Regions from separate parts of the Paenibacillus sp. NPDC056722 genome, predicted to be linked through region 1. Evidence: riboswitches for the same ligand, from Rfam matches in the RefSeq annotation. Region 1 holds a riboswitch; each other region holds the start of a gene.
What was found. Region 1 has a riboswitch for cyclic di-AMP ahead of ACFRAM_RS27525 (C40 family peptidase). Riboswitches for the same ligand answer to the same signal wherever they lie in the genome.

Region 1 (10,132 bases):
ACCCGGCTAGCGAATTGGAGACGGCCCTGGTATCCATAGATCCACGCACCGGCTACATTAAAGCGATGGTGGGGGGCAAAAACTACCGGAATAACCAGTTCAACCACGCATTGGCGACCACCCGCCAGCCCGGATCTTCCTTCAAGCCGATTATGTATCTTGCGGCCCTGTCTTCCAAGACGATGAACGGACTTTCAGTGTTCAATAGCCAACCCACACTGTTCCATTATGACAATAACCGCAAGACCTACCAGCCCCGTAATTTTGGCGACAAGTATCTGGGTGAAATTAATATGCGTCAGGCGATTGCTGCCTCGGACAATATTTATGCTGTGAATACGATCATGAAGATTGGAGCGGACAAGGTAGCAGAGATGGCTGCGGAGATGGGGATTAAAAGCCCGCTCCAGCACGTGCCTTCCCTGGCGCTGGGCACTTCACCGGTCAGTCCGCTGGAAATGGCCTCAGCCTTCGCCGTGATCGGCGGAAGCGGTGTCCGGATGCCTGCGACAGCCATCCTGAAGATTACAGACGCCAAGGGAGTCGTTCTGTACGAGGCACCTCAGCCTCAGGGAGAGGCCGTAGTGGAACCGGCAGCAGCTTATGTGTTGACCCGGCTGATGGAGGGCGTGTTCGAGACCGGGGGCACCGGGAACCGCGTAGCCTCCATTATCAAACGGCCTGTTGCCGGCAAGACCGGCACGACCGATACCGATGGCTGGATGGTTGGCTTCACCCCCGAATTATCGACGGCCGTCTGGGTCGGATACGACAAAGGCCGGGATATCGCAACGGCAGACGGTAGGCGCGCTGCCCCGATTTTTGCCCAGTACACAGAGAAAGCGCTGGAAAACGTACCACCTAAGATTTTTCCAATTCCAGACGGTGTAGTTAGTGTCTATATTGATAAGCAATCCGGCAAGCTGGCTACAGCCGATTGTCCGGACAAGGTGCTGGAGACCTTCATCAGCGGCACAGAACCCACAGCATATTGCGATCTGCACGGGGCAGGAGAAAAGGCCCACCGAACGGAAGAATCCGTTCCCGGAAAAGATGATCCCGGTGAAGGTCACTCCCTATGGCAGGATATCAAGCGCTGGTGGATGAATTAGGCCTACTTGGGTATAAAGAATTGGATTTCAGCGTTTCGTCAGCCCAAAATTGGGTATAAAAGAATAGAACCCCAAGCAACCTCTCCCTTTGGACCTTTGAATCGGAGAGGTTTTTATTTAAGAACCTATAACTGGGTATTGGGATGTAAGGCATAGATAACCCCCGCAACCTCTACGCACAGACAGAAAATATCTGCTTATTATTCCGTATCCTTATAAAGGAGGTCTGTCCATGGTCCCCTCAAAGCTGGCAGTCTATGGGGCCGCAATCATCTTTATCGCAAGCGTGGGTTGCTCGTTGGTATCAGGCTCTGCTCTAGCAGCTCCGGCTGGCACAGGATCCGCTACTGTCTCTCCGGCTGCACCGACAGAACAAACCAGGCGATCGCTGGAACATGCCGGCTTCCGTCAGCAAGGCGCCATCTACCTACCTTTAAAAGAAATGGCACCACTGCTCGATCTCCACGTGCTGTGGAACGCAGACAAATCCAGTATTGAGGTTACCGGTCTTTATCAGGCGCTTAGCCTAAAGGTTGGACAAACAAAGGCCTACACGGCGGACAATAAAGTGATCAGTCTAGGTGCACCCACACTCATCAGAGATGGCATCACCTATGTACCGACCACCCTGTTCACCAAAGCCTTTAGCCTTCCTGTTGGGTGGGACGGTAAGCTAGATGTTACTGTTCCATACACCGAACGGTATCTCAAAGCGGTATCTGGGCGGGAATTGTTCTGGCTACATAAGGAAAAGGGGGTTGTCTATAGCGGAGAAAGTGGGAGGCGACCTGTAAGGGCAGGAATCGCTAATGTTCGTCAGTTGGATTGGACCACTCTCAGCGTGCGTACGGTGAACAGAACGAGCTATGTACTTGATCTTAATAATGCCTCTGGTGAGCCACATATTCATGTCAGTAACTATCGGTTTTTGCTGCATGAAGGACGACTGGTTCGCCAGGCCGTAAGTAGCTACGGAGGAATGCGCAATCTCGGGATGAAAGAGAATGTCTCCGCCTATCAAGGAAATCTGGTCATGATGAACAAAAGCATTCTTTACCTGGTCAATCCGGACGGTCATATTTTCAAAACCTGCAATTTAGCAGAGCTCACCGGCATTGACGATACTTTTGCCCTCGAAGCCATCGAAGAGGACTTCCTTCTGGTGCGTCCGTACCAGAAAGGAACACTGTTCCTGATTGATCGCAAGAGCGGGGAAAGTACAGCGCTCTATACACAGCTTCTAGGGTCAGAGGATCAGGCCTGGCTGGAGCAGTACCCGAACTGGGACTTTGATTATCCGGGCGACCGGCTCCAATATAATGGACGTTCGGGCAATACGCTATCCTTTACTTGGACGTCTTTCGAGGATAACCGACAGGTTCACTTCACGTATACGCTTTCTTAACTCTAATAATTTACATTTCTGTTATAATAAAAGAAACACCAAATCTAAACATGTGAATGAGGGACATGGTATGAAAGATACGGGTATGATTCGGAATTTGGACAGTCTGGGGAGAATTGTGGTTCCTGTGGAAATCCGCATGACACGCAATATCGACATTGGAGATCCTATCGAATTTTTCATTATGAATGAGGATGTTATTGTGCTTAGAAAGTACACCTCCACGGAATGCACCTTTTGCAGAAGTCTGGACCACGTGAGCTATTACAAGGATCAATTCATCTGCAACAGCTGCCTGAAGGAACTCGGTGATCCGGAGCGTCTCCCGCAGGAGCCTGAACCTTCTCCGCTCCTTCCTCAGGCTACCGCCGACCCTGGCAGCAGTGTCAAACGGAAGAAGACTGAAGAAATGACACAGCGACTGGAGCGGGCCATTGAAGAGCATCCATTCGCCAATCAGAAGCAGCTCGCCGAGATCCTGGGAATCAGCCAAGCGCGGGTAAGCCAACTAAAGCGCAAGCTTAATGCTCCGAGGCAATCCAAGATCGGCTGATCGGCTGTACCGGAAGGAATCCATATCGTTCGATTTGCCTGAGTTGCCGCACTCCGCTCTATTAGCAATTATAGAATACTAAAAAGGCTGCATCCCCCTAGTACAGGAGATGCAGCCTTTTGCTGGGATGTCTGCTTAACGGACGGATAAATCCGGCAAAATTCTGAAGATTATTCCGATAGTGCCGCCTTCAGCTCTTCCCTCGAAGTTTCCCACCACTCTTCATTATGCGAAATAAGCAGGGATTTCAGCGCCGCCTTTTCCGGTTCGCCAAGCCCTTCCACAATAACTTTCCGTTTTAACGCAGAATCAAGTTTGTTCACATGCTCGGCCAGAATCTTCCACCCGCGACGGGCTTCAGTGTCAATCCACATCTCACAAGCCGTAATTCCGGCGTAGTGCTGGCCCTCGGCTGTCCGGTCTACAGCTACCCATACGACCCAGACTTGTCTCCCGTTCGGAACATCCTCACGGTTCATGGAGAACTTAATGCCCTTCTCCACCTTGCTCTTAGCGTGCATAGCCCCGATATCAATGATAGCTTCGCCGTTATCAATAATGACGGGGGACACATTGTTCAAATCAATTGAGCCTGCTCCAAATCCTTTATGTTTGCTCTTCGCGTTGACAATATTCAAGGCAATCTGTTTCTTGCCTTCCGGTTGCTTGTTATCCACAGATGCACGCCCTTCCTCTTACGAATAATTTAATTTTAGCTAATAATCCGGCGATTGCAAACATATACATCCCGTAGATGCTTGTCAACGGGAGGGAATCACAGTATGAAGCCACCGACATTTCGAACCAAAATCAGCATTCTGGCTCTGGCCGCCCTAACGCTGCTGGGCGGGAGCTTGTGGAGCTACCCAGGTGCAAGCCCTGCCTTGGCAGGCATGTCTGCCCAAAAAGCGGCCAAGTCCCCCGCTGTCTCGCCCGGAAAGGGCAACGCGCAGCAGGCATTCCCGGAGAGCGCACCCGTTCCCGTGTCCGAGGCGCTGAGTCAAAGAGTCGCCGAGTACCATATCGACGTGAAGCTTGAACCGGAGACAGCCACATTAAAAGGCGCAGAGACAGTAACTTGGAACCATCCCGGCCGTAAGCCGGTAAGCGATCTTTATTTTCATCTCTATCCCAATGCCTTTGAATCCCGCAATACGACTTTTATGAAAGAATCCGGCGGTGAGCTGCGAAGTGACAAGATGCCCGACAATGGGTTCGGCAGCATGATCCTGACGGATGTGCGAACCTCAGAAGGCACTTCTCTCATCCAGAGAGTGCAGTATGTTCAACCCGATGACGGAAATATCAATGACCGCACATTGGTGAAGTTACATCTGCCTGAACCCGTAAACGGCGGGGAAAGTGTAACCCTCAAGCTGCAATTTGAGGTCAAGCTACCCAAAGTATTCGCCCGGATGGGGATCGCGGGAAACTTCGTTATGGCCGGACAATGGTTTCCCAAGATTAGCGTCTATGAACCCGCCGGAACCCGCGGAGTAACCCAGGAAGGCTGGAATCTGCATCAGTACCACGGGACATCAGAATTCTACAGCGATTTTGGCATATACAATGTGACGATAGCTGTGCCTCCTGAGTATACCGTGGCTGCCACCGGATTCCCGGTGAAGACCGCTAAACTAAAGCAGAATCAGAAAATTTATCAATTCTACGCTGACGACGTCCATGATTTTGCCTGGGCTGCCTCTCCTGATTTTGTGGTCACCGAAGAGGCCTTCTCCACGCCGGAAGTTCCTGGTGTGCGAATCAAGCTATACCTGGACCCGCTGCATAAAGACCTCAAGGAGCGTTATTTCCAAGCTGCGAAGGCTGCCCTAAGCGCATTTAGTAAATGGTACGGGCCGTATCCTTATTCCACACTCTCAATAGTGGTTCCGCCCAAGGATGCCAACGGGGCTGGAGGAATGGAATACCCCACATTGATTACAGCCTTCGGTGCATCCGAGTCTTCTCCAGACACCTCATTGGAACGAACGGTGGTTCACGAAATAGGCCATCAATATTTCTATGGTATGTTAGCCAGCAACGAATTTGAGGAAGCCTGGTTGGATGAGAGCTTCACCTCCTATGCCGAAGACCGTCTAATGGAGCAAGAATACGGTGTGATGGCCAATCTGCCCATTCAAGCCAGCCTGGTGACCTCTCCTCAGGCCCTCACACTGGAAACCTGGAAATATAGCGGAGCAAATGCTTATACCCAGAATGTTTACCTCCGTGGCAAATTGGTGCTGAAAGACATCGAACGGCAGGTCGGCACTAAAACTATGGATACCATCCTGTCCACCTATGCGAATAAATACCGGTTCCGCCATCCCTCTACCCGTGATTTTCAGAAGGTCGTAGAGAACGTGACCAAGAAATCATGGCAGAACTATTTCGATCTTTATATCTATGACGGCGGAGCTCCTGATTTCTCGATCGACGATATCCAGATGCGTACCAAAGAAAATGCCGGCACCGGCCAAGGCTACGAATCCATCGTAAAGGTCAGCAACAGAGGTAGCCACTACGCGAATGTCCCCATTAAATTCACCTTCTCTGATGGCCACACCGTGGAGCGAGTCTGGAATGGGGACAACAAGAATACAGCGTTCCAGCTGATCTCCAGCTCCCCGCTATTGTCGGCAGAGATCGATCCCCAGCACACCCTTCTGCTGGAGAACAAACATATCAACAATTTCAGGCTGGCGGAGATCAAGCCGGATACCCTCTCCCGCTGGACGCTAACCTTGTCGAAACTGCTTGAAACTGTGCTTGGAACTCTGGTCTGGTGAGGTGGATGAGCTTGAAAACATCAATTATTCGCGGCTGGCAAAGTTTGAAGGAGCAAACTTATATTCTGATACTGCTATTCATCTACCGGCTGCTCTGGGGCTATTTTATGTATGGTTTAGTACGGGAGGCCGTAGTATCAGTCCTACTGCGGTATCCCGACCACAACGCGGGGGGCAGCGGTATGGCCAGGCTGCTGTTCTACATCGAGGGTCAGCATAGTCTTACCTCCGACCCTGACGTACAGCGCTGGCTATGCCTGCTGTTAGGGTTAACCTTGCTGCGACTGCTCATTTCCCCGTTCATTCGGGCGGGTCTGCTTCATGAGCTGCATCAGGAGCGCTCAGGAGAACGCGGTCTGTTCTTTTTCCCCGGCATGAAAAAGCATGGTCTGTCCGTGCTGATCTTCAGCCTGGTAGAGTGGCTACTCGCCCTCCTGCCCGTTTACTGGTTCGCACCCAAGATATATGCACTGCTGCTGTCGTCTTTAATGGACTATAAGCTGCTGCTGAACGGTGTTCCCTATATTCTGGCTTGGTGTGCCTATGTATATGTTATCCGCTTGCTGCTATTGTACATGCAGTTTGGTTATACAGCCGGAACTGGCATGTTCTCCTCCCTGCTAATCGCCCTACGGTGCCTTCTCACCGCGATAGGGGTATCAATCGTGATGGGAGCAGGCAGTCTGCTGCTCTTGGTGTTCTACGCCTTGGGGATTATTTACTTCCCTGGCTTGCCTGCACTCCTGATCCGCCAACTCCTTCCGCTCCCGTCCACACTCCTCAAATTGTGGGGCATTGCGGCTCAATATGACCTATGGAGAAGTAAAGCATTTCCACAATAAATCCGTCCCCTCAGGGCATATTAGAAGAGTCACTGTTCCTGGATAACAGGAGCCGCGACTCTTTTTTTGTCATCTTCAGCAGAGCGATTTGCAAAATGGTAACGGGTTTGATACAATGGCTTCTGTACTACTAGTAACAACTTTGTAATCTTTTGAAGGTATTTCTTAATATCTACGCTTATGTCATGTATGCAGTTGTCGATACGTCACACTTTAGGTGCATAAAACGCCGAATTCCTTGCACCGGGAAGTGGGGGAACCATATTTTGGGTGAATTGATCTCGTAAGAGAGGGATCATAGGGGACCTTCTACCGAACCCTTAAGCTAACCTCGCAGGCCTTGGAAGGAGTACATCTTTTGAACAGACAGAATTTTAAGAAAATCATTGTTACAGCCACACTAGGTTTGTCACTCGCCATCGGTATCGGAACCAATAGCGCTTCAGCAGACTCCAAAATGGACACGGTTATTACAAAAACCCTCGGAACCTCCTACAAAACTGGAGGAACAAGCACGGCCGGATTTGATTGTTCTGGATTCACTACATATGTATACAAAAGCATCGGCATTTCGTTGCCGCGCACATCCCAATCGCAATATAACGCAGGAACCTCCATCTCTCGCAGTCAAATGCGTCCAGGAGACCTCGTATTCTTCAACACACTCGGCAACGGTGTATCTCATGTCGGTATCTTCGTCGGCAATGGTAAATTTGCTCAATCCTCATCTTCCCACGGTGTCATTATTAGCTCACTGAGTGAGAAATACTGGGCTGATCGCTACATTGGTGCCAAACGAATCATGAGCACAACTGCTTATAAAGCGGTTGCCTACGACTAAACTAACCTCTAAAATACAATCATTCCATTTAACCTCATACCTATACTGTGCCCGGAGACTTGATTATCATCATAGTCAATTTCCGGGTTTTTCCTATTTTATAGTATACGTATACACCTCTTTGGAATAGATGAATCATATTTTGCGCCAAAAAACTCAATAAATTTTGGAAAATTTAGTTTGTCCTCTATTTTCAACGTTAATAGTGAGAATCCGCTCTTAAAATCCCATTTTTTGCGCACAAATATGCTATAAATGATTGCCAAGCGACGCTGTGTTTGTTACAATTAGCGCAGTGAGTTTTTAGTAACATTTTTGTAATTATTGAGTCACCTTTTTATAAGGTTTTGTCATGTATTCATATAGCAGTCTAATTCTAATCAACGGTATATGCCGAGTTCCCTAATCATTAGGGAAACGGGGGAACCACTTTGGGTGAATTGACCTCCTGTTTGAAGAGGGGTCATAGGGGACCTTCAACCGAACCCTTAAGCTAACCTCGTAGGCATTGGAAGGGGTTTACACTTTTGAAGAAGAAATTAGCAGCAGCAGTGCTTGGCTTTTCAATGATGCTTACCGCTATTGGAGCAGGAAGCGCTTTCGCCGATTCCAAGATGGATAAGGTGATTGACAAGGCTATCGGCACCAAGTACGTAGCTGGCGGCACGACTACAAGTGGATTTGATTGCTCTGGTTTTACAATGTATGTCTTCAACAAGATCGGTATTGACCTACCACACCAATCCGGTTCCCAATATCAGATGGGCTCCACGGTGTCCCGTGATGAACTTAGAGCGGGCGACCTGGTATTCTTCAATACCAGTGGCAAAGGAATCTCCCATGTTGGCGTTTATGTTGGCGAAGGCAAATTCGCCCATGCTTCATCTTCTCGTGGTGTAACGATCAGCTCGCTGAGTGAAAGCTATTATGTTAGTCGTTATGTGGGTGCTAAACGCGTGATGAGCACGGATGCTTATCAGGCGCTTGCGACGGATGCTCAAGATTTTGACGATGTACAATAATTTATAAGTCATAAGCCAGTCCTTTTCCCGATTTTATCGAAATCTGGAGAAGGGCTTTTTTGTCGTTTCTGTTACTCTTCATTACCCCTCCTGAAATTCACCAAACAACATTTTCCTGACTTTCTGCGCCTGATCTTATGCTTTTTGTATATAATTAAATTATAGAGCTTTATCCTGTGGAAAGGAGGTCTCACCCGATGATTCATTTACCTGTTACGTTCCATGTGGTACCCATGGAGACCAGCCATGCCGAAGACATCTGCCAATGGAGCTATGAGCCTCCTTACAATATATATGGCTGGATGCCCTGGCAACAGATGGAGGAGCTCGGCATTGAGTTTGGCGATGCCCGGCTGCGCAGTGAGCAGTATGTGTCTGTGCTGAACGATGAAGGCGATCTCTGTGGCTTCGCACAGCTATTCCCGATGGAGGGTGTGGTGCGTCTGGGGATTGGTATGCGTCCAGAGCTTTGTGGTCACGGAATGGGCCAACACTTTGTCCGTGCCATCGTCCAAGCTGCAGTTCTACGCTACCCTGAGCGGGAAATCGATTTGGAGGTACTAACCTGGAATCAGCGGGCCATTCGGACTTATCAAAAAAGTGGTTTTACGATTACTGACACTTACGAACGAATGACACCCACTGGAAGTAAACCATTTTATTGTATGGTCTATGAGAAATGATGCTTTGTTAAAGGAAGTTTAGAGAAGTATCGCATAGTCGTTCATTTTTTTGCCACAAATGCTATGATAACGCTTCACCTTCCGCTATAATGTAGGGAGCAGCTTACATAGAAGGGACGATTGGGGATGCAAAAATGGATCATGAGCGGATTGTTTTTTGCCGCCTGTGCCTTTGCGGTAGTTCTAATGTTCACACTTCCAGGTAAAGAAGAGGTAGCGGAACAGAACAAGCCTACTATGCCTGAAATTCAGCTTGATGCCGCCAAGGCAGAAGCGACTGTGAAAGCCAATTGTATCACCTGCCATGGCGATCAGCTTCAGGGCGGGATAGGACCTAGCTTGAAAAACGAAGGTGGCCAGCATGACGCTGCCGGGATTTACAGTATAGTAACCAAAGGACGGGGCCAAATGCCTTCCTTCAAGGAAAAGCTGGCGCCGGAGGAAATTGCGAACGTGGCCACATGGCTGGCTGAGAAGAAGTAGAGCTTCATTAGAGAGACAACACAAATACGCCCGTGTCAGGATCTACATCCTGCGACACGGGCTTTTTCGCATGTATGAGTATTCTTTTACCATTGCTATGTTAAAGGACTATACGACTGACTAGCGGGCCTTCTCGAAGGCTTCATTAAACTCTTGTGCACCACGAATGTCCAACGGCGTAATTCCGCCCTCTTCATGTGTCGTCAGGCGAAGCGTGACCGCTTTATAATCAATCGTAATATGCGGATGGTGGTCAAAAGCCTCCGCAATGGCGGCCACCGCATCGACGAAGGCTATTCCCTTCATATAATCGCTGAACATATATTTGCGTGTAATCGTATTTTTCACCAGCTTCCAGCCTTCCAGCTTGCCGATCTGCTCGATCAGTTCTTCCTCTGT
Region 2 (9,357 bases), on a different contig from region 1:
TTCCATTGTACATGCCTTCGAGTCAATAGTATTGATTGCCAAGGTGAGTTCTTTAATTATATAATTTTAAAATATTATACTATGCCCGTCCTTAATGGACAGAAAGGAACCGATCCTTGAGCAAACCTAAGAAGAAGAGTCCAGCGGCTTCTCAATTGAGCAAGCAGGAGAGAGACCGCACCAAGCAAGATAAACAGAAACAGACGAACAGAATGTTTATTATCGGTACAATTGTCTTTGTAGTCATTATTTTTGTAGTCCTATTTATGATGGCAGCGAAGGATACTTCCTCCACCACCACAACTGCAGCGCCAACGAGCTTCAATTACAGTGAGCTGCCGAGACTGGGTAAAGAGGATGCACCGGTCAAAATTGTTGAATTTGGAGACTTCAAATGTCCCGCTTGTGCCCAGTTCACGGGGTTGATCAAACCGCAAATCGTGAAAGAGCTGGTAGAGCCAGGAAAAGCCTCTTTTTATTTTGTAAATATGGCCTTTATCGGTCCTGATTCCGAAACAGCTTCACTTGCTGCCCTGTCCATTTACCATCAGAATGCGGATGAGTTCTGGAAGTTCTTTGATGCCGTATATGCAAATCAAGGCGATGAAAATGCTAAGTGGGCGACTGAGGATTATCTTGTTGGCTTAGCTGAGAAGGAGAAGCTGAACATTGATCTGGAGCTGCTGCGCAAGGACATCAAGGAACGTACGTATTATGACGAATTGAAGCGTGACATCAAGACAGCATCTGACGCAGGGGTTAATAATACGCCAACCATCTTCATTAATGGCGTGAAATCCGCAGAGCCGTTTAACTTTGACGCTATTTCGGCGGAAGTGAATACTGCAGCCAAAGCGGCGGAGGCCAAGTGAAATGAGTAAATTCTCCCTATTTTGCCGCCGTAACGCTCTTTATCTGGCCTGGTTTGTGTCAGTAGTGGCCGTGGCAGGCAGCCTTTATCTAAGTGAGGTTCTAAAGTATGAGCCCTGTAAGCTCTGCTGGTTCCAGCGCATTTTTATGTATCCCCAGCTATTTCTGCTAGGCATTGCCACGTACCGGGGAGACAAGCGCATTATTCCTTATGTGCTGCCACTGAGCATTATCGGGGGAAGCATTTCACTGTATCATTACGCAGAACAGAAAATTCCAGCTCTTAGCAAGATTATTCCCTGCACAGTGGGAGTTCCTTGCAACAAAGATTATTTGAATTATTTTGGTTTTATCACGATTCCTTTTATGGCGCTAATCGCCTTTGCCTTGATCACGGTTTTGCTCTGGTTCGGCCGTAAGCCGCTGGAGCAGGAAACAGAAGAAGCATAAGCAAGTACAACCAAAAAATATTCCCTGCTGATTCGTCACAAATAACGTCAAAATGTTATAAAAACACGGGCCGAAGGGATAATAGAAGAGAATGAAAGAGCGGACAGTTCCCGATATAAAATTTGCGGGTTTTGAATGTTTTTTCATTCTTTTTTCATTTTTTTCACCGCTTTACTGGATGCACTTTGTAGACTAATATTAGACCTTGTGAGAAGTTGAATATGCGCTGAATTTTCCTAGGAAAAACGGGGGAACCAATCTTGGCATAACGATGCCAAAGGGGTGAATCGGAAGCGGCCTATACGGCCGAACCGTAGGGCTACCACAGCCCGAATCCGCCAGCTAACCTCGTAAGCAAAAGTGGGATAATGACCATGCCCCAGGCATGCGGATCATTTCCGTATGCTTGTTTTTGTGCCTGCATTTATGAAATCCACCCGTGAAAACGGCGCACGGTATGACCGATTCAACTCACAAAGAGAGGAACTGTTTCTACAATGGTAAGCAAAGTAAAACGACTTTTGATCGGGCGTCCGATGAAATCCAACGAACTCGATCATGAAAAGTTATCCAAGGTGAAAGCACTGGCTGTTCTGTCTTCAGATGCGCTCTCGTCTGTAGCCTACGGAACGGAACAAATCCTGATTGTACTGGTCGCCGCGGGGTTCACTGCGATCTGGTACTCACTGCCAATTGCACTTGCCGTATTGGGACTGCTGGCGATTCTGATTTTATCATACCGGCAGACGATCTTTGCTTATCCACAAGGCGGCGGTGCTTATATCGTAGCTAAGAACAATCTAGGCGTTCCGACCGGGCTTTTGGCTGGGGGCTCTTTGCTCGTGGATTACATTTTGACGGTTGCCGTAAGTGCGTCAGCAGGGACAGATGCGATCACATCGGCTTTTCCAAGCTTGCATGGTCATACCGTTCTTATTGCAGTTACCGTAATTATCATCCTAACGATACTTAATCTACGCGGTGTAACAGAATCCGCATCTTTCATTGCTGTTCCAGTATACCTGTTTGTTATTTCCATTTTTGTCTTGATTATTTCAGGGGTTATAAAATATGCTACGGGCGGTGCGCATGCCCATGTCCCCGAGATCGGGACTGCGGTATCCAATGTCAGCTTGTTCCTGCTCTTGAAGGCCTTTAGCTCTGGCTGTTCGGCTTTGACCGGGGTTGAGGCTGTATCCAATGCTATTCCGAACTTTAAAGCGCCTGCTGAGAAAAACGCGGCAAAAACCCTAATGGCCATGGGCCTCATTCTAGGGATTATGTTCACAGGTATAACCGTCCTGGCTTACTGGTATGGCATTGTGCCCGATGAGAAAGCTACCGTCGTATCCCAGATCACGGAATCCACCTTTGGACGCGGCGTGCTGTATTTCTTCATTCAAGGGATTACCGCTGTCATTCTGTTCCTGGCAGCCAATACCGCTTACTCAGCGTTCCCGCTGCTCGCCTGTATGTTTGCCAAAGACAAATACATGCCGCATGCGTTCATGGTTCGTGGAGACCGGCTCGGTTTCTCGAATGGGATTATTTTCCTCGGTGTGATGTCTGCACTACTGGTAGCCGCATTTCACGGGAATACAGAAGGTCTGATTCCACTGTATGCTGTCGGTGTGTTCATTCCGTTTACATTGTCTCAGCTGGGCATGATGGTTCGCTGGTACAAATTGAAGCCGGCAGGCTGGAAAAGTAAATTTGCTGTCAACACAATCGGCATGCTGACGACATTAACGATTACCTTGATTTTCATCATCACCAAATTCTCCAGTGTGTGGATGGCCTTTCTCTTCCTGCCAATCGTAATGTTCGTGTTCTACCGCATACATGGTCACTACATGAATACAGCGGATCAGCTTCGTATCTGTCTCGACAAAGATAAACCAGTTATTAAAGGAAGCACCGTGGTTGTGCCTGTAGCTGGCGTTACTCGCGCCGTTCTGCATTCGCTTAGTTACGCAAAGTCGTTAACGGATAACGTGGTTGCAGTGTACGTCGGTTTTGATGAAGAGGAGATTCACCGGATGGAGCAGAAGTGGGAAGAATGGAATCCGGGTGTACGGCTTATTGTCCTGCGCTCCCGGTACCGCAGTATTCTCCGCCCGCTGCTTAAGTTCATCGATACGGTGGAGTGGAAGACCGCTTCGACAGATCACATTACGATCCTGATTCCGCAATTTATTACGAAGCATTGGTGGCAGGCTCTATTGCACAACCAGACCAGTTTCTTGATTCGTTCCTATTTAATGAACCAGAAGGATGTCGTGGTCGCCACAGTGCCTTATCATTTGAATAAATAGCTCAGAAGTAGCTGTACATTGAAGAGAAGCCGCGATGCGGCTTCTTTTTTTATTTCCATTCGTTTTGTTTGTGTCAAACAGGCGCGAACCCTGTAGAATTTTTAATATTTATGTTGACATAGATAATGAGAATCAATATCATTTAAAAGAGTTAAGATAAGAGGTAATGATCTATATAAGCCGAACAAAAGAAAGTAACAAAAAGCGAGAAGGAACGAAGGGGGAAGGTTGGAACTGTAGGAGCGAAAGCGCTCGCCTAAAAGCTTTCCGAAGGAAAGCTCGCATCGGAAGCCTAAGCTGGTGTCCGGATTTCAACCGCTAGAAGCGGTTATTCAGATGAAATCTGGAGACAACAGCGGCCGGAAGTCCAAACATTCCACCGAAGTGACGACCGAGCCTTACGTTCGGATCTTAAGTTCGTCTTATATAGAATAGGAATGGAAGCAGATACAAGGGGGATTTTGAATGTTTGCATTAAAAAGAAATATATCAGGCAGTACAAAGCTGGCGATGGCGGGTCTAGCGGCCCTCATGGTGATCTTGTCTGCTTGTGGCAATAACAATGCCGGGAACGCGGCTAATAGCGCTGCTGGATCAACGGCTGCTCCTTCTGCTCAAGCTACTGCAGCTCCGAATCAAGGGGAAGCGAAGACGGTAACAGATGCTATGGGTCATCAGGTCAGCATTCCAGCCAATCCGCAGCGTGTGCTTGCTTCCTATCTTGAAGATCACCTCGTTACACTAGGAGTTACACCTGTAGCACAGTGGTCGGTTCCAAACGGAATACAGGAGTATCTGTCTCCAGAATTAAAAGAGGTTCCGACAATCAGCTATGATCTTCCGCTTGAAGCGGTGACTAGCTTTGCGCCGGATCTTATCATCGTGGATTCGGAATCTGCGGTTCAGAACGGCCTGTATGATCAATATAACAAAATCGCACCTACGTATGTGCTTGGCGATGCCGTGAACAAAGACTGGCGCAAAGCCTTGACGACTATTGGTGATTTGCTCGGCAAGGGTGCAGAAGCCGCGCAAGCGATCAAAGATTATGATCAGAAAGCCGCAGAAGCTAAAGAGAAGCTTGCCAGTGTTGCCGGCGGACAGTCAGCTGCTGCTTTGTGGCTGGTGCAAAAGAATTTCTACCTAGTAGATGAGACACGTGCCAGTGGGGAAGTGTTGTATAAGGATCTGGGACTTGCTTCACCAAACCTGGTGACGGAAATTCCGGCAGATCAGAGAGCGACGTGGAATCCGATCTCTCTAGAGAAGCTCTCTGAACTGAAAGCTGATCATATCTTCCTGGTGAACAGTGACCAATCGGACAACTCGGAAATTTTGAATAGCGCGACCTGGAAAAGTATCCCTGCAGTCAAAGCGGGACATGTCTATGAGCTGAGTTCCAACAGCACCTGGTTGTATAGCGGGGCTACTGCAGATTCCAAAACCATTGACGATGTATTGAAGTTTCTCGTTAAATAATAAGTTTTTCAATGATCTACTGCAATTTTTGTAGATCTCTTTATCGGGATATTGTACATACTTCATATATTTGCGATAATGAGAATGATTCTTGTTATTACTCAATAAGGAGACAAGTTATTGAATGGTTTCATCCCAGGATTCAGATTCGATAAATAGCACCAAGTTAAGGACATCTGATCTTCCCATTACTTCGCGGCCGACAGCGGCCATCCTCATTCTGATCATTGGGCTGGGAGGTATTCTGTTCGGACTCGCGCTCTCGATCTCAGTAGGCGCTGCGGATATTAAACTATCGACAGTATGGGAAGCCGTATTTCATTTTAATCCTGACATACGACAGCATCAGGTGATATGGGAGCTGCGCATCCCGCGTTCCCTCGCCGGGGCACTGGTTGGAGCCTGCTTTGCCGTAGCTGGAGCTATGATGCAGGGGATGACCCGTAACCCGTTAGCGGATTCAGGCCTGCTTGGTCTGAATGCCGGAGCGACAGCTGCGCTGGCCTTAGCGTTTGCTTTTACACCTTCGATGCCTTTCACTTTGATTATGCTGTTTTGTTTTATCGGCGCAGCGTTAGCGGCCTTGCTTGTGTTCGGGATTGGCTCCCTCTCCCGCAATGGATTAACACCCATTCGTCTTACACTTGCCGGAGCTGCAGTAAGTGCGCTCTTGCTCGCTGTCAGCCAGGGAGTAGCGATCCTGTTCCACCTGTCTCAGGATCTAACGTTCTGGCTGGCCGGCGGGGTCGCCGGAACGACATGGGGTCAGCTTAAGATTATGGCACCGCCAATCCTCGTTGCCCTTATCGTGGCAATGATGATGTCTCGTTCCATTACACTGCTTAGCCTCGGCAGCGAGGTGGCAGCAGGACTTGGACAAAATACAAGGCTGGTGCAGGCCGGAGGCATGCTCACAGTTGTGGTGCTTGCCGGAACAGCGGTTTCGGCTGTAGGTCCGATTGCTTTTGTCGGTCTGCTGATTCCTCATATTACACGTTACCTGGTTGGCATTGATTACCGCTGGGTCATTCCTTGTTCAGCTGTACTCGGCAGTCTGCTGCTGATCTTTGCAGATATTGGAGCCAGACTCCTGAATGCACCTTATGAGACGCCGATCGGCGCTCTAATCTCGCTGCTTGGTGTACCGTTCTTTATTTATCTGGCGAGCAGACGGAAGGGGGCGCTGTCATGAGTAAGCCCATCCTCAGTACTTATGAGAAGCAGAGACGAACAAGGAACATCACGGTTCTGTCACTGCTCGGTTTTCTTATCGCCACTGTGTTCGTCATCAGCATGAATACAGGCTTTATGCGTCTCTCACCGCTGGAGGTTCTGCATACGATCCGCGGACAAGGAAATCATCAACAGAAGCTAATCCTGTTTGATTTCCGGTTGCCTCGTATCGTGATTTCGCTGCTAGTTGGGGCGGGCTTTGCAGTCTCCGGCTGTATACTGCAAAGCTTGTCGCGCAATGCATTAGCTGAACCTTCTACCTTAGGGATCACCGCAGGTGCTGGTTTTGCGGTCATCTTGTTTATTTCTTTCTTTCCAGCTACAACGGCGGCGCCGATCTACGTGCTTCCGCTGCTAGCCTTGCTGGGCGCCGGTCTTACAGCCGCGCTAATCTACATCCTGGCTTTTCGCCGGGAAGGGCTGTCCCCGGCAAGGCTTGTGCTGATCGGGATCGCGGTTGCCGCAGGCATCAACGCTTACCAGATTGTGTTGGCGCTGAGACTTGATCCCAAGAATTATCAATTCGTGGCCACCTGGATGGCCGGGAAGATCTGGGGTGGCGATTGGCGCTTTGTACTGGCGCTGCTGCCGTGGATTGTCGTTCTTCTGCCGTTCGCGTTCTATAAAGCCCGAGTGCTGAATGTAATGAATCTGGGCGACCAGATGTCCACCGGGCTTGGCGCTCCAGTGGAGCGTGAACGCTTGCTGCTGCTCGCGGCTGCGGTAGCCCTTGCAGGCTCCTGCGTCGCTGTCAGCGGCGGCATCGGTTTCGTTGGTCTGATTGCACCCCATCTGGCCCGCAGGCTGGTGGGGCCGCGGCATCAGGTGCTGCTGCCGGCCGCTGCCCTTACAGGCGGACTACTGCTACTGGCCGCCGATACCATCGGCCGCTGGATCATGCAGCCGGCGGAAGTGCCGGCAGGCGTCGTAGTGGCTGTAATCGGCGCACCCTATTTTTTATATTTGCTCGCCAAATCAAGAGCTTAATTTATTCTACAAATCCAATATTAACGGGCATACCCCGAAAAACTACAGGGAGTGAAGATCATGTCAGAACGTTTGAATACAGAACAGCTAAGCATCGGGTACTCGGAAGCTACTATAGTTAAGGGATTGAACCTGACGCTTCCAACAGGGAAAATTACGGCGCTTGTCGGGGCTAACGGCTCCGGAAAGTCGACGATTCTGAAGACGATGGCCCGGATCATGAAGCCGAAGAGCGGCAGTGTAATGCTGGATGGCAAATCCATTCATAACCTCTCGACCAAAGAAGTGGCCCGTCAGTTAGCGATTTTGCCACAGAACCCAACAGCACCAGACGGACTTACTGTAGCGGAATTGGTAAGTTACGGTCGTTATCCCCATCAGAAGGGCTTCGGTACATTAACACCGGAAGACCGCCAAATTATCTCTAATGCGATCGCTGAGACGGGGATGTCGGACTTCCATGACCGCCCGATTGATCGTCTCTCCGGGGGACAACGTCAGCGTGCTTGGATTGCTATGGCATTGGCGCAAGAGACGGATATTCTGTTCTTGGATGAACCTACAACGTTCCTTGATATGGCGCATCAACTGGAAGTGCTGCAATTGCTGCAAAAGCTGAATGAAGAGAAGGGCCGTACCATCATCATGGTAGTCCATGACTTGAACCATGCTTCCCGTTACGCGCAGCATATGGTGGCGATCAAGTCCGGCACAGTGATTAGTGAAGGTGCACCTGCCGAGGTAATGACCACACCGGTCTTGCGTGAAGTATTCGGAATCGAGTGCGATATCGTGCCTGATCCGCGCACGGGCGTGCCGCTGTGTCTCCCATATGAGCTTGCAGCTTACAAAGCTGTTGGACTGTAGCAAGCCATCAAGGGAAATTGGTTATATCGTCATAAAATTATCCATAATATCAATATATGTATAGAAGAACAGGCTCCCGTCATTGACAAGGGAGCCTGTTCGTTGTTAAAGTTGTGGTTGCCTGATCATCTATCCTTGATTCTTAGGTAGTGATAAGCTTGGCATATTGTATTGCAGAAGCATGAATTTCTTCATCTGTGATGGTCATTGCGCCACTGAGAATGAAGTAAGGCTGCAGTTTTGTGCCAATGAGATTGGAAGTAGCTTCAATGGGTCTAAGCAGCTCTTCCAGGCTGAATTTGTTATAGCCGGTTGGGGTATAAGCTTCCTTAGGACCGCCGGTGGACAATGCAATCTGCAATTCCTTGCCATGCAGCTTGTTGCCGTTCTCGCCATAAGCCCAGCCGTAGGTAAGCACGGAATCGAACCATTTTTTCAAAAGTGGCGGTGTGCTGTACCAATAGAAGGGATATTGAAGCACGATGCGGTCATGCTGTTCCACCAGCTTCTGTTCACGCTCTACATCGATAACCTCTGAAGGGTAAGTCTCATAAAGATTGTGTACGGTAACATCAGTATTGGCCTCGAGGTATTCCTGCCAGTATTTATTGATCTTGGATTGTTCAAGGTTGGGGTGCGCGACGATAACTAAAGTTGACATGAGTTAACTTCCTTTCCATAATAAAAATTAATTTTTAATGTTTGACCTGTAATCATTATAGTTACAAGTTTAACTCCCGTCAAGCGGGTTTATTTCTATTCCATCAAAGGGGTATGCAATATGAATATCAGCAAAGTTCAGGACGATCTGCAAGCCATTGTCACAGCAGGCGTCGTTAAAAGTCATGAAGAATTAAAGGACCGGGTATTCACCAAAATGGGGGGACGGGCAGATATTCTGGCAGCTCCCGCTACTTATGAAGAAATTCAGAAAATTGTTACATATGCGAGTGAACAGCGTATTCCGCTGACGGTACTTGGCAATGGCTCTAATGTCATTATCCGCGACGGAGGAGTACGCGGTATTGTGCTACAAACCTCAGACCTGACGGGCATGGAAGTGCGGGATGGACTGTTGTATGCAGAGTGTGGCGCCAAAATCATTGATGTATCGCGTTATGCGCTGGATCAGGAATTGGCGGGCCTGGAATTTGCT
Region 3 (10,132 bases), on a different contig from region 1:
TGGGGATATCGTCAAACCTGAATCTTTCATGGAGATTAAGACGCCAATTGATAACATGTCGGCGAGCATAGTAGCCTGGGTCCCGTATTCTTCATTGAAAAAGAACTCTGAACAAGTGCGTAATGTGACGATATGGATCTGCGTATTGATTCTGGCGCTACTGTTCGTGATCAGCATTATTATGTCCCAGTATTTCTCACGGCGGTTCATGAAGCTGACTGCTTCTCTGAAGTCCTTCCAGGAAGGGAACTTCCACAAGCGGATGCCGATTCAGGGGAACGATGAATTTTCAGAGATTGGTAGTGCCTTCAATGATATGGCGTCGACGATTCAGCGGTTGATTGATGAAGTGTATATCAGTAATCTGGAGAAGAAGGAAACGGAGCTGCAGGTGCTTCATTCCCAGATGAATCCGCATTTTCTGTATAACACCTTCTCGTCCATCAGCCGGATGGCGAAGCTGGGGGAAATTGATAAGCTGCATGAGATCGTAAGGGCTTTGGCGAGATTCTACCGTCTTTCTCTGCATCGCGGAGATATGATTATTCCGATTGAGCAGGAGATTCAGATTGTGGAATCCTATCTGGAGATTCAGAAGATCAAGAATGCTGACCGCATCAACGTGACTTATGAGATTGCGCCGGAAGTGATGGAATACGAGACGGTGAAGTTTATTCTGCAGCCGTTTGTGGAAAATGCGCTCGAACATGCCTGGTACGATGATGAGATTTCGATTATCATCCGTGCGTATCCTGAGGGCGAGGATATCTGCTTCGAAGTTGAAGATAATGGACTTGGTATGAAAGAAGAAATCATTGAACTGGTGCTGGACCCGACAGACAAGGGAATTGGCTATGGCATCCGCAATGTGGATCAGCGCATCAAGCTGCAGTACGGCAAGGAATACGGTGTAATTATCAATAGCTCACTAGGTGAGGGAACGGTCATCCGAATTCGTTTTCCTTCCCGTCTGCCAGGCAAGGATACGAAGGGCGAACAAGGCTTGACGATGTAATCCAAGCGATGACATCCATCTGTACATGTAAAAGGGATGCTCCAAAGGCCGGTGAACGGCCTTTGGAGCATCCCTTTCTTTTATATCACTGGATTGACGACTTCAGGATCTCCCGGAGTCTTGGATCGGTTAAACAGGTAGACGATATAAGCGACCAGGAATGGCATCACAATGGCAAAGATGCCTGCCCACACATTAACACTTTCCTTCATGAAGATCAGCGTCACACCCATCAGAATGCTGTCAAACACGACATGGCTGAACATGACGGCAATGAAGCCATAGCGCAGGAAAATGTAGCTGAACAGCAGTCCGATCACAGTCAGCTCAATCGGGCGCGAAGAGATCGGATAGATCGGGTACAGCGTATGCCCGAAAGCCCAGATGAGGGTTGTAATCAGGCTGGCAATTAATGTGCTGCGCACGATTTTCTTCAACATACGAATACCGAACAGGCGGTAGATAGCTTCCTCAGACAGGCCTGCGAGCCAGGCTATGACCGGCAGCAGCCAAGCGTACCTCATATTATAAGGCGACTGGCTGGCATCGGTTGTGGACCAATTGTGCAGGGTCAATGACAGGAGGATGAACATCAGCGTTTGAACCCCAAGCAGGACAAAGGCCCAGACGTACCCGGCACGAATGCTGTCCAGTACATATTGGCCGTATCCCGGCTCTTTGGCACGGGGCCATGGATTCATCCCCTCTTCTTTACGCCAGAGGCCGTCTCCGCCGACCAGTGAGAAGTAGAGCAGGGAAGACATAAGCAGGCTGTAAAGCGCATAAATCACGAACATCACAATGGCCGTAACCCGTGCCTCCACATTATCGCCGGAGGTCTCCGGCAGCATGTTGTACGTAGTGGCCATCATAATCAGGAAATGAACCGTGCTGAGGAAGAGGCCGCGCTTAAAAGAAGTATGGCTCCGCTTCAGAATGCTGTAGATCAAGGCCAGCACGCCCAGAGCGATGGTCGGCAGGCCATAGCCGTACAGGGTCATTTTCGTAGCCAATGACTTCTGGCTGTCTACGTACGAAGTATGCCAGCCTGGCGCTGTAAATCCGGGCTTGAAGGAGGAAACATCTCCTCCATCAAAAGTAAATTGATACTGCAGGCGTGATTCTCCTACAGTGACCGAGCTGTCTGTGTACGTCAGCCCGGAACTGCCGCTGCTACCCGGCTCAATTTGCAGCTTGGCAGGATTAACGCCCCATTCCTTCAGCCAGGGACGGGCCAGCTGCTCCTTCTGTGCTAAGGACAGTGGCGTTTCTTCCTCGCTCGCGGCAATGGAATGAGCACCGCTGCGCGAATTGCCGCCCGGAACGGCTGCCCCGCGGGCAAAGCTGACCGCCTGCCCGGTATACATATTAAGATTCACGGTCAGAAGAGTACCATTCTGGCCTGCAGGTGTGAAGGCCGCATGATAAACATCGTAGGGATAACGCTGGTCCAGTTTCTTTTTACTATAGTCCTCCAGCAGTTTCTCCCGCGACATATAGCCGAAGAAGGAAGATTCGGACTGGTAGGTGATGTTCCATTCTCCGTCCGAGACGGCATAGCCCAGTTTCTCTGCCGCGAACGCTGCGGCGTTACTCCGTGCCACGTCTTTACTGATTACCGCGGTGTTTCCTTCAGGTACACCTCCGAGTAAGGAAGGGAACACTTGGAACATAATGAACAGGGCAATGCCGATGATGCCCGAAATAATAAGCCCTTTGGAGAGAGGACGCTGCTTAAGGGGCTGGCCGACGGGATTCATATAACGCCTCCTTTTGGGTGAACTCATATATTATGGCACTACTTGCAATACGGTACAAATGAGAGCAAACCAGTTATTTTGCTTGTCTACAATCTTCTAACAAGTATTCTTACGCAGAGGGGCCTGTTTTTATGACTCTAATGTTTCTTTCGGATGACCGTTTCATTGCTTTGAGCGATAACGAGGTGTAGATATCTGGCCCCGAGAGGGAGGCAGGCCGCGGCAAGCGGCAATCCGATCAAGGTTACCCATCCAAGCAGCAGCCAATTCGGCGTCTGTCCGATTTGTATATTTTCCGGGAGAAAGGTATTATTCACAATCGTTTGTTGAAGCGCAATGATCATATACAGCGGGAAGATTAGTCCGATCAGTATCTTTGATTTCATCAGATAATAGCTGATTTGCAGCAGGCAGAGGGATAGGATGAGCATCAGTGCTGATGTTAAGAAGATGTATGCAAACCAATGCAGATAATCAGTAACGGATGCGAAATTGGTTCTTCCTCCTGCGAGAGCTGCCCCGATTCCAGCCAGAGTGGCTATGCTCAGCATCAGATGTAGGCGAAGGACGGTGACCCCTGTTGCGACGATACTAGATGTTATAAGCAGCAGTCTAGGATGGGGAAAAGAGAGGCGCCAATTCAGCTGCTTGTGCTCCACCCCGCTCTTGCACATGATCCATATGGAAGCTACCAGCACAGGCAAGATAAATTGCATCTTGGTCAGAGTCAGTACAAACTGATCGTCTTCGGGGAACAGGTAGAACAAGATAAACGCCCCAGCAAGTACGACTCCCTTGATCACCTTAATGGGTAGTAATCCTTCGAAATACTGCAGACGGCTGAGCTCCAGTTGATACAGTGCCTGGAATCCGGAAGAACGCCGGTACGACTTTATAGTGTTCTGCTCTTTAACAATCGGAAGCTGTACGGCCAGGAAATTATATCGGATCTCACTCATTCTTTCGAGACCAGCCTTGGCAATCCAATGGATCAGCATGTAGCCCAGAGGCCAGCCAATCAGTAGAATTCCTACCGTATACAGCAGAATATAGGTCGGATTTAGGTATTGTATTTGCTCACCGTTCAAAGCAGTGGAGTTCAAGTAGGTGGCCAAAGCCATCAATGGCGACAGCCATAATAATGAAAAGGGAACGAACAGCAGCATTTTCCAGCCCATAAGAATGGTTCCTGCCAGCAATCCGCATACGATGGCGAGCGGAAAGATCGAAACCATAAAGAGTGCATGAGCGACTACTGTCAGGATGAGCTCTTTGAACAGAAGGTGCTCATAGTGTCCTGTCAGGTTGAAGAGTACATACAGTCCGATATTAGCAGCTATAACGATGGAAGCAAGATACAATCCATGCTTAAACAGGCTGATCGCCTTGGCATACAGCAGTAGCTTGCGGGGGTGCGGGAAATTCAGAATCCACTCCCGGCTACTATGGACTGTAAACAACAGCATATCGACTGAAGCAAGATACATAATGATCCCTACCATAAGAAAGGTGCCTGCTGTAAAAGGAGCTTGCAGGGAAGGCTGTCTGCCATGAAAGAGATACCATCCGATACCCAAGAGCAGAGCGAATAGGGATACAGTAATCCCTAAAAAAGATTTTTGGCCCCACTTAAACGGATTATAGCGGCTGTACTCCAGATCTGTTAACGCTCTAAGCGCTGTCATGCGAACACTTCCCTGTAACGGGATTCAACGGAATGACCGGACTGACGGAGCCGTTCCACATCCTCAATACCTTGTATCCGTCCGTTACCGATTAGAATTAGGCGGTCAAACAGTAGCTCCATTTCCCGGATATCATGTGTAGCAATCAAAAAGGTACGCTCACCATCAGCCATCTCGCCCACAACTGTGGATGCAATTTCCTCTCTGGAAATGAGGTCCACGCCAGTGAAGGGCTCATCGAGTATGACTAACGGAGCTTTGCGGGACAGGCAGGTCAGCAGTTGCAGTCTGGCTTCTTCCCCGCGGGATAAGGTTGAGATACGGGATTCCCTCTTAACGGAAAGCTGACCCATTAGTTGTTCTGCCTTCACATTGTCCCAATCGGGATATATGCCTTCAGCAAAGTGAAGCCAGCGCCCTACAGTCAGCCATCCAGGCAGGCTGCTGCGGTCCGGCAACAGGGATAACTGTCCTAGGCGGTCTACGCCGGCAGGTTCGCCGAAAATCTTCACAGAGCCGGAGTCTGGTGTAGCCAGTCCGGTGATCAGGCGTAATAGGGTAGACTTGCCCGCACCGTTAGGACCGAGCAGTCCAGTGATACTGCCTTGGGGAATATGGAAGCTAACGTCGTCCAAAATTGTTTTTTTCCTCGTGCGGAGCGTCAGGTTCTGACATTGCACGGCTGCCTTGAGTTCTGGCAGTGATGAAATATCTTTATTCGTACGCATCAAGATTCCTCCTTATCAAATTGCAGCATCTGCTCTGCTGACAGCCCCAGGCTGGCACCCGCAGCTTTAAATTGCCGCACGGCCTCCAGGATCATTTCCTTGCGAGCCTCCCCGATGACATCCTGTTCCCTCGTAACAAAGGTACCCTGTCCACGATAGGTGACAATCAGGCCCATTCGCTCCAGCTCCTGATAAGTTCTTGCAGCTGTAGTCGGATTCACGCCTCGGTCGGCTGCCAAATCCCTCACGGATGGCAGACGCGAGCCAAGCGGGATGAGACCGGTAACAATCCGGCCCCGGATGGCTTCGACGAATTGTTCATAGATGGGACGCGAGGGATTGATCTGAAATTGCTGCGGCAGCAGCTCCAAAGATTCTTCCATGACTTCCCCCTAGTAGGAATAATGTGTATGGGTATAGGTCATACACTTGTTGTGTGTAGTGTATCATTCCTCACCATACAATTTCAAGGTTAAAAGTTCTAGATATTCATGAAACCGTGAAAAACGATGCAATTACAGGAAAGTCACGGAAAAGGAATGAGAACAGGGTCTCCTGTGTTCCCGGTCACTCTTTAAGACATTATTTTATCCAAATATACTTAATAGTGTCTTTGTGATGTCAGGACAGAACGTATATAATTTGAATGCAATTAGATATAAGCCGAATTTCAATTGAAAACGGGGGAACCATATGAAGTGAAGGGTGCATACAGCGTAAGTTTGCGCCGATCTTCAGGGGTGAATTTCGTTCCGGGAACGAATAGGGCACTGCAGCTGCCCGAATCCGTCAGCTAACCTCGTAGGCTTCAGAACACTGCAGGAACCAAGGGGAGAGGCATTGGTGTTCCAGTGCTTTTTTTGTTTGGCATTCTAATGATATACAACGTCAATTTATTATAGTGAGAGGTGAGGATTTGGCTTCGCCATTCCCCAGGTTGAACCGTTTTACAATATTGAAGCTTTCCCCGCCTCAGACGCTGGTACTCGGTTTTGCGGCGATCATTTTGATTGGTACGCTGCTGCTGATGCTTCCGGTTGCCAGTCGGACGGGACATTCATTGAACTTTATAGATGCGCTATTTACAGCAACTTCTGCTACCTGTGTTACGGGGCTGGTAGTTGTGGACACCGGCACGTATTTTTCCCTTTTTGGGCAGACCGTCATTATGATCCTGATTCAGGTTGGCGGCCTGGGCTTCATGACGATGGCAACACTCTTTGCTCTGGTGTTAAAGCGGAAAATATCGCTGCGCGACCGACTTATTCTGCAGGAGGCCATGAACCAGAACTCGATGGAAGGCATTGTACGGCTCATCCGTCGGGTGCTGATCTATTCACTCATGATCGAGGGGAGTGCGGCACTGCTGCTGTCGATACGCTGGGCGTTTGATATGCCGCTCGGCAAGGCGATTTACTTTGGACTGTTCCATTCCATTTCCATGTTCAACAATGCAGGTTTTGACCTGTTCGGCCATTACCGCAGCCTGATGGGATATGTCAATGATCCTGTAGTGAATCTGATTGTCATGTTCCTGATTGTCACCGGTGGGCTTGGGTTTATCGTAATTGCCGATATCGTCGATTACCGGCGCAAGCGCAGGTTGTCGCTGCACAGCAAGGTGGTATTATCCACAACCGCAGCGCTGATTCTGGCGGGCACGCTCGTGATTTTTGTATTTGAATTTACGAATCCGCGGAGCATGGGCTCCCTGAACATTGGCGGCAAAATACTGGCTGCATTCTTCCAGTCCGTTACACCGCGTACGGCCGGGGCCAATACACTGGATATTTCCGGGCTACGCCAGGCTACGCAATTTTTTATCGTGATTCTAATGTTTATCGGTGCTTCTCCCGGTTCTACCGGGGGCGGGATCAAAACAACGACCTTTACGCTCATGATCGGCGCTGTAATCTCCATGCTGCGTGGGCGTGAGGATATAGTATTCTTCCGTTACCGGCTGGCACAGGAGCGGGTGTTCAAAGCACTGACCATCACCTTGCTCGCTCTGCTATTGATTGTCACTGTATCTATGGTGCTCTCGACGACGGAGGGACGCGACTTTTTGGAGATTTTGTTCGAGACGACTTCGGCTTTCGCGACCGTGGGGCTGAGCATGGGGTTGACGCCGGAGCTGTCGTTAGTCGGCAAAATCCTCATCTGTCTCACTATGTTCGCTGGCAGGCTGGGACTATTGACGCTGGCCTATGCACTTGGCCCAAAACAGGGCAAACCATTGTATCAGTATCCGGAAGGCAAAATGATTATTGGATAAGGAGTTATCGGGAGATGAAACCACAGCAATTTGTAGTAATTGGGCTGGGACGGTTCGGTTCAAGCTTGGCGCTTGAGCTGATGGATATGGGCTATGAGGTGCTCGGAGTGGACCATCTGGAAGAACGGGTGGAGGAGATGAGCGACAAGCTCACCCATGCGGTGATGGCGGATGCCACAGACGAGGGCATTTTGCGTTCGCTCGGTGTCCGAAATTTTGACTGTGGTATTGTAGCCATTGGCGATAATATGGAGCGTAGTATTCTGACAGCCATTCTGCTGAAGGAGCTTGGTGTCAAGCAGGTGGTGGCCAAGGCTATATCTATTCTTCATGGACGCGCCTTGACCAAGCTGGGTGTGGACCGGGTGATTTTCCCCGAGCGGGATATGGGGGTTCGGGTGGCTCACCAGTTAGTCACTCCCAATCTGCTGGATTATATCGAAATATCCAAGGATTATAAAATTGTCGAGATGAATGTTCCATCCTGTATGGATGGCAAGAGTCTGTCCCAGCTGAATACCCGGGCCAAATACGGGTGCAGCATCATTGCCATCAATAGGGAGAGTGGAATTATCGTCGCTCCGACTGCGCTGGATTCCTTGTACGAAGGTGATATTATGGTCGTCATCGGCTCCAATGAGGGTATTGACCAATTTGAGGAAGAAGCCGTTAACCTGTAATTGTTTATGCCAAAAACCCGTCTGCGGCTTGTCCGCAGGCGGGTTTTTTAGAGCAAAGCCTCTTCTCAATCGGTCAGCTTCGGCAGAAATACTTCTTCTGTCACCTGCACCAGTGAGCGGGCAGCACCGCTTAGCCCGCCGCCGTCCCGGTAGATCAGACAGGTAGTCCGCTGGGTCTGCTCCAGCTCCTTGATATGCAGCGAGACGAGCCCGCTGCCATTCAGCAGCTCGGGACGCAGATAGGATTTGGGCAGGAGTGCCGCGGTCTTCGCCGTCGGCAGCAGCCGGACGATCGCCTCGAAGGAATCGATCTCCATGCGCACATCGGGATCAATACCGCAGCGCTGGAACAAATCGTCGGTCAGGCGGCGGTACCAGGTTCCCTTGGAGAACAGGATCATCGGCAGGCGTGAGAGATGGTCCATGCTCAGCTTGGGCAGCAGCGTGAGCGGATGCTGACTGGAGACCACCAGGCGGAGCTGATCCTCGAAGAGCGGAATACAGCGCAGCCCGGGCTCCTGAATGGAGGAAGCAATAATTCCTACATCACACTTGCCCTCGCTGACCGAGGAGACAATCTCATGCGTCTTTCCGGTAATCAGTTTCAGTTCGGCAGCGGGATACTTCTCCATATAGGTGTTGACCAGCGGCGGCAATGTAGTCTGCAGCGTGGTCAGGCTGGCCCCCAGCGTAACAAGCTGGGGTTCGCCTTCTTTGAACTTTGAGAGCGCCTCCAGAAACTTGGAACGCTGTTGTCGCTGCTCTAGCGCATAGGTGTAAGCGAGGCGGCCAACTTCGGTGAGTTCTAAGCGCTTGCCGTACCGGTTGAACAATGGAACGCCCAGCCTCTCCTCCAGCTTGGAGATTTTGCGGGAAAGGGCGGGTTGTGACAGGTTAAGCTGGCGTGAAGCCCGGTTCAGGCTGGAATGCTCCACCACTGCCGCGAATATATCCAGATCGTCAAACATAGTGTCTTCCTCCCGTAATAATACAAGGTATGACTCTGTCAGGATTGTGCCTTATTCTGCCGGTATAAGAAGTGATAAAAAGCATAGAACGATTGAGGGTTGAATCACAGATAAGTAGTGCTTTCAGGAATGAAAAGGAAAAAAAAGCGCTGTAAATGATAATCATTATCACATAAAAAACATTCTTATGCATTAATTGTATAACGATTAATAATTATATTGCAATTCCCTTATAAGACAAAAAAGAGTAACATGAAAAGTGACACAAGATATTCACACTTTGTGAATAAATAATCAAAGTCCGGGAACACAAGGGATAGCGGGTTGCAAATCGGGAGATACCCTTTTTTATGTCATCATGCGCTGTTTCAAGAAGTAGTCCCGGCGATAAATGCTCATTAATGAAAACGCTGTTTTAATCGGAAAGGGGACACACCAGTATGAGAGGATTTTATTCCAGAAAGATTCATTCCTTGCTCGGCGTTATCCCGCTCGGGGGCTTTTTTCTTGAGCACATGCTGACGAATTTCTCGGCAGTTGAGGGTGGCGCTTCCGGTTTCACAGACAGTGTGCTGTGGCTGAACAGCCTGCCGCTCGTCTTCTTCCTGGAATTGTTCGGTATATGGCTTCCCTTGCTGTACCACGGGGTATACGGTCTGTACATCGCCTACCAGTCGAAGCCAAACCTGAACCGTTTTAAGCTGGAACGCAACTGGCGCTATACGCTGCAGCGGGTCACAGGGGTTATCACGTTTATCTTTATCGTCTGGCATGTGTTCGAGACTCGTTTCCAAGTAACGCTTGGCAATGTGAAGCATGAGGAGCTTGGCGGATTGATGCACAATATTGTGACACAGCCGCTGCTGCTTACATTCTACATCATCGCGATCGTGGCGGCGTCCTTCCACTTTGCCAACGGTCTGTGGTCGTTCCTGATCAGCTGGGGTATTACCGTCGGGCCGCGTTCGCAGCGCGTATCTTCCGTGATCTGCCTGGGGCTGTTCGTAATCGTAACAGTTAT

Region 2: it holds a riboswitch for cyclic di-AMP, as region 1 does, so the genes downstream of both, ACFRAM_RS00570 (APC family permease) here and ACFRAM_RS27525 (C40 family peptidase) in region 1, are expected to answer to the same signal.
Region 3: it holds a riboswitch for cyclic di-AMP, as region 1 does, so the genes downstream of both, ACFRAM_RS21745 (TrkH family potassium uptake protein) here and ACFRAM_RS27525 (C40 family peptidase) in region 1, are expected to answer to the same signal.

What each region holds. Positions count from the first base shown of each region.
Region 1 is NZ_JBHTYV010000021.1:19,870-30,001, forward strand. Features, by position in the region: gene ACFRAM_RS27495 (transglycosylase domain-containing protein) at 1-1,112, shown strand, start outside; gene ACFRAM_RS27500 (copper amine oxidase N-terminal domain-containing protein) at 1,345-2,517, shown strand; gene ACFRAM_RS27505 (AbrB/MazE/SpoVT family DNA-binding domain-containing protein) at 2,588-3,070, shown strand; gene ACFRAM_RS27510 (YwhD family protein) at 3,241-3,747, opposite strand; gene ACFRAM_RS27515 (M1 family metallopeptidase) at 3,853-5,862, shown strand; gene ACFRAM_RS27520 (hypothetical protein) at 5,874-6,704, shown strand; cyclic di-AMP (ydaO/yuaA leader) riboswitch at 6,922-7,059, shown strand; gene ACFRAM_RS27525 (C40 family peptidase) at 7,063-7,545, shown strand; cyclic di-AMP (ydaO/yuaA leader) riboswitch at 7,927-8,068, shown strand; gene ACFRAM_RS27530 (C40 family peptidase) at 8,073-8,567, shown strand; gene ACFRAM_RS27535 (GNAT family N-acetyltransferase) at 8,765-9,250, shown strand; gene ACFRAM_RS27540 (c-type cytochrome) at 9,377-9,733, shown strand; gene ACFRAM_RS27545 (4a-hydroxytetrahydrobiopterin dehydratase) at 9,854-10,132, opposite strand, start outside.
Region 2 is NZ_JBHTYV010000001.1:105,554-114,910, reverse strand. Features, by position in the region: gene ACFRAM_RS00580 (DsbA family protein) at 117-872, shown strand; gene ACFRAM_RS00575 (disulfide oxidoreductase) at 874-1,320, shown strand; cyclic di-AMP (ydaO/yuaA leader) riboswitch at 1,535-1,692, shown strand; gene ACFRAM_RS00570 (APC family permease) at 1,818-3,635, shown strand; gene ACFRAM_RS00565 (iron-hydroxamate ABC transporter substrate-binding protein) at 4,101-5,114, shown strand; gene ACFRAM_RS00560 (FecCD family ABC transporter permease) at 5,239-6,306, shown strand; gene ACFRAM_RS00555 (FecCD family ABC transporter permease) at 6,303-7,334, shown strand; gene ACFRAM_RS00550 (ABC transporter ATP-binding protein) at 7,395-8,201, shown strand; gene ACFRAM_RS00545 (NAD(P)H-dependent oxidoreductase) at 8,344-8,862, opposite strand; gene murB (UDP-N-acetylmuramate dehydrogenase) at 8,983-9,357, shown strand, end outside.
Region 3 is NZ_JBHTYV010000010.1:146,688-156,819, forward strand. Features, by position in the region: gene ACFRAM_RS21720 (cache domain-containing sensor histidine kinase) at 1-1,015, shown strand, start outside; gene ACFRAM_RS21725 (CPBP family glutamic-type intramembrane protease) at 1,096-2,775, opposite strand; gene ACFRAM_RS21730 (hypothetical protein) at 2,913-4,460, opposite strand; gene ACFRAM_RS21735 (ABC transporter ATP-binding protein) at 4,457-5,188, opposite strand; gene ACFRAM_RS21740 (GntR family transcriptional regulator) at 5,188-5,571, opposite strand; cyclic di-AMP (ydaO/yuaA leader) riboswitch at 5,840-6,012, shown strand; gene ACFRAM_RS21745 (TrkH family potassium uptake protein) at 6,105-7,463, shown strand; gene ACFRAM_RS21750 (potassium channel family protein) at 7,478-8,143, shown strand; gene ACFRAM_RS21755 (LysR family transcriptional regulator) at 8,209-9,111, opposite strand; gene ACFRAM_RS21760 (succinate dehydrogenase cytochrome b558 subunit) at 9,552-10,132, shown strand, end outside.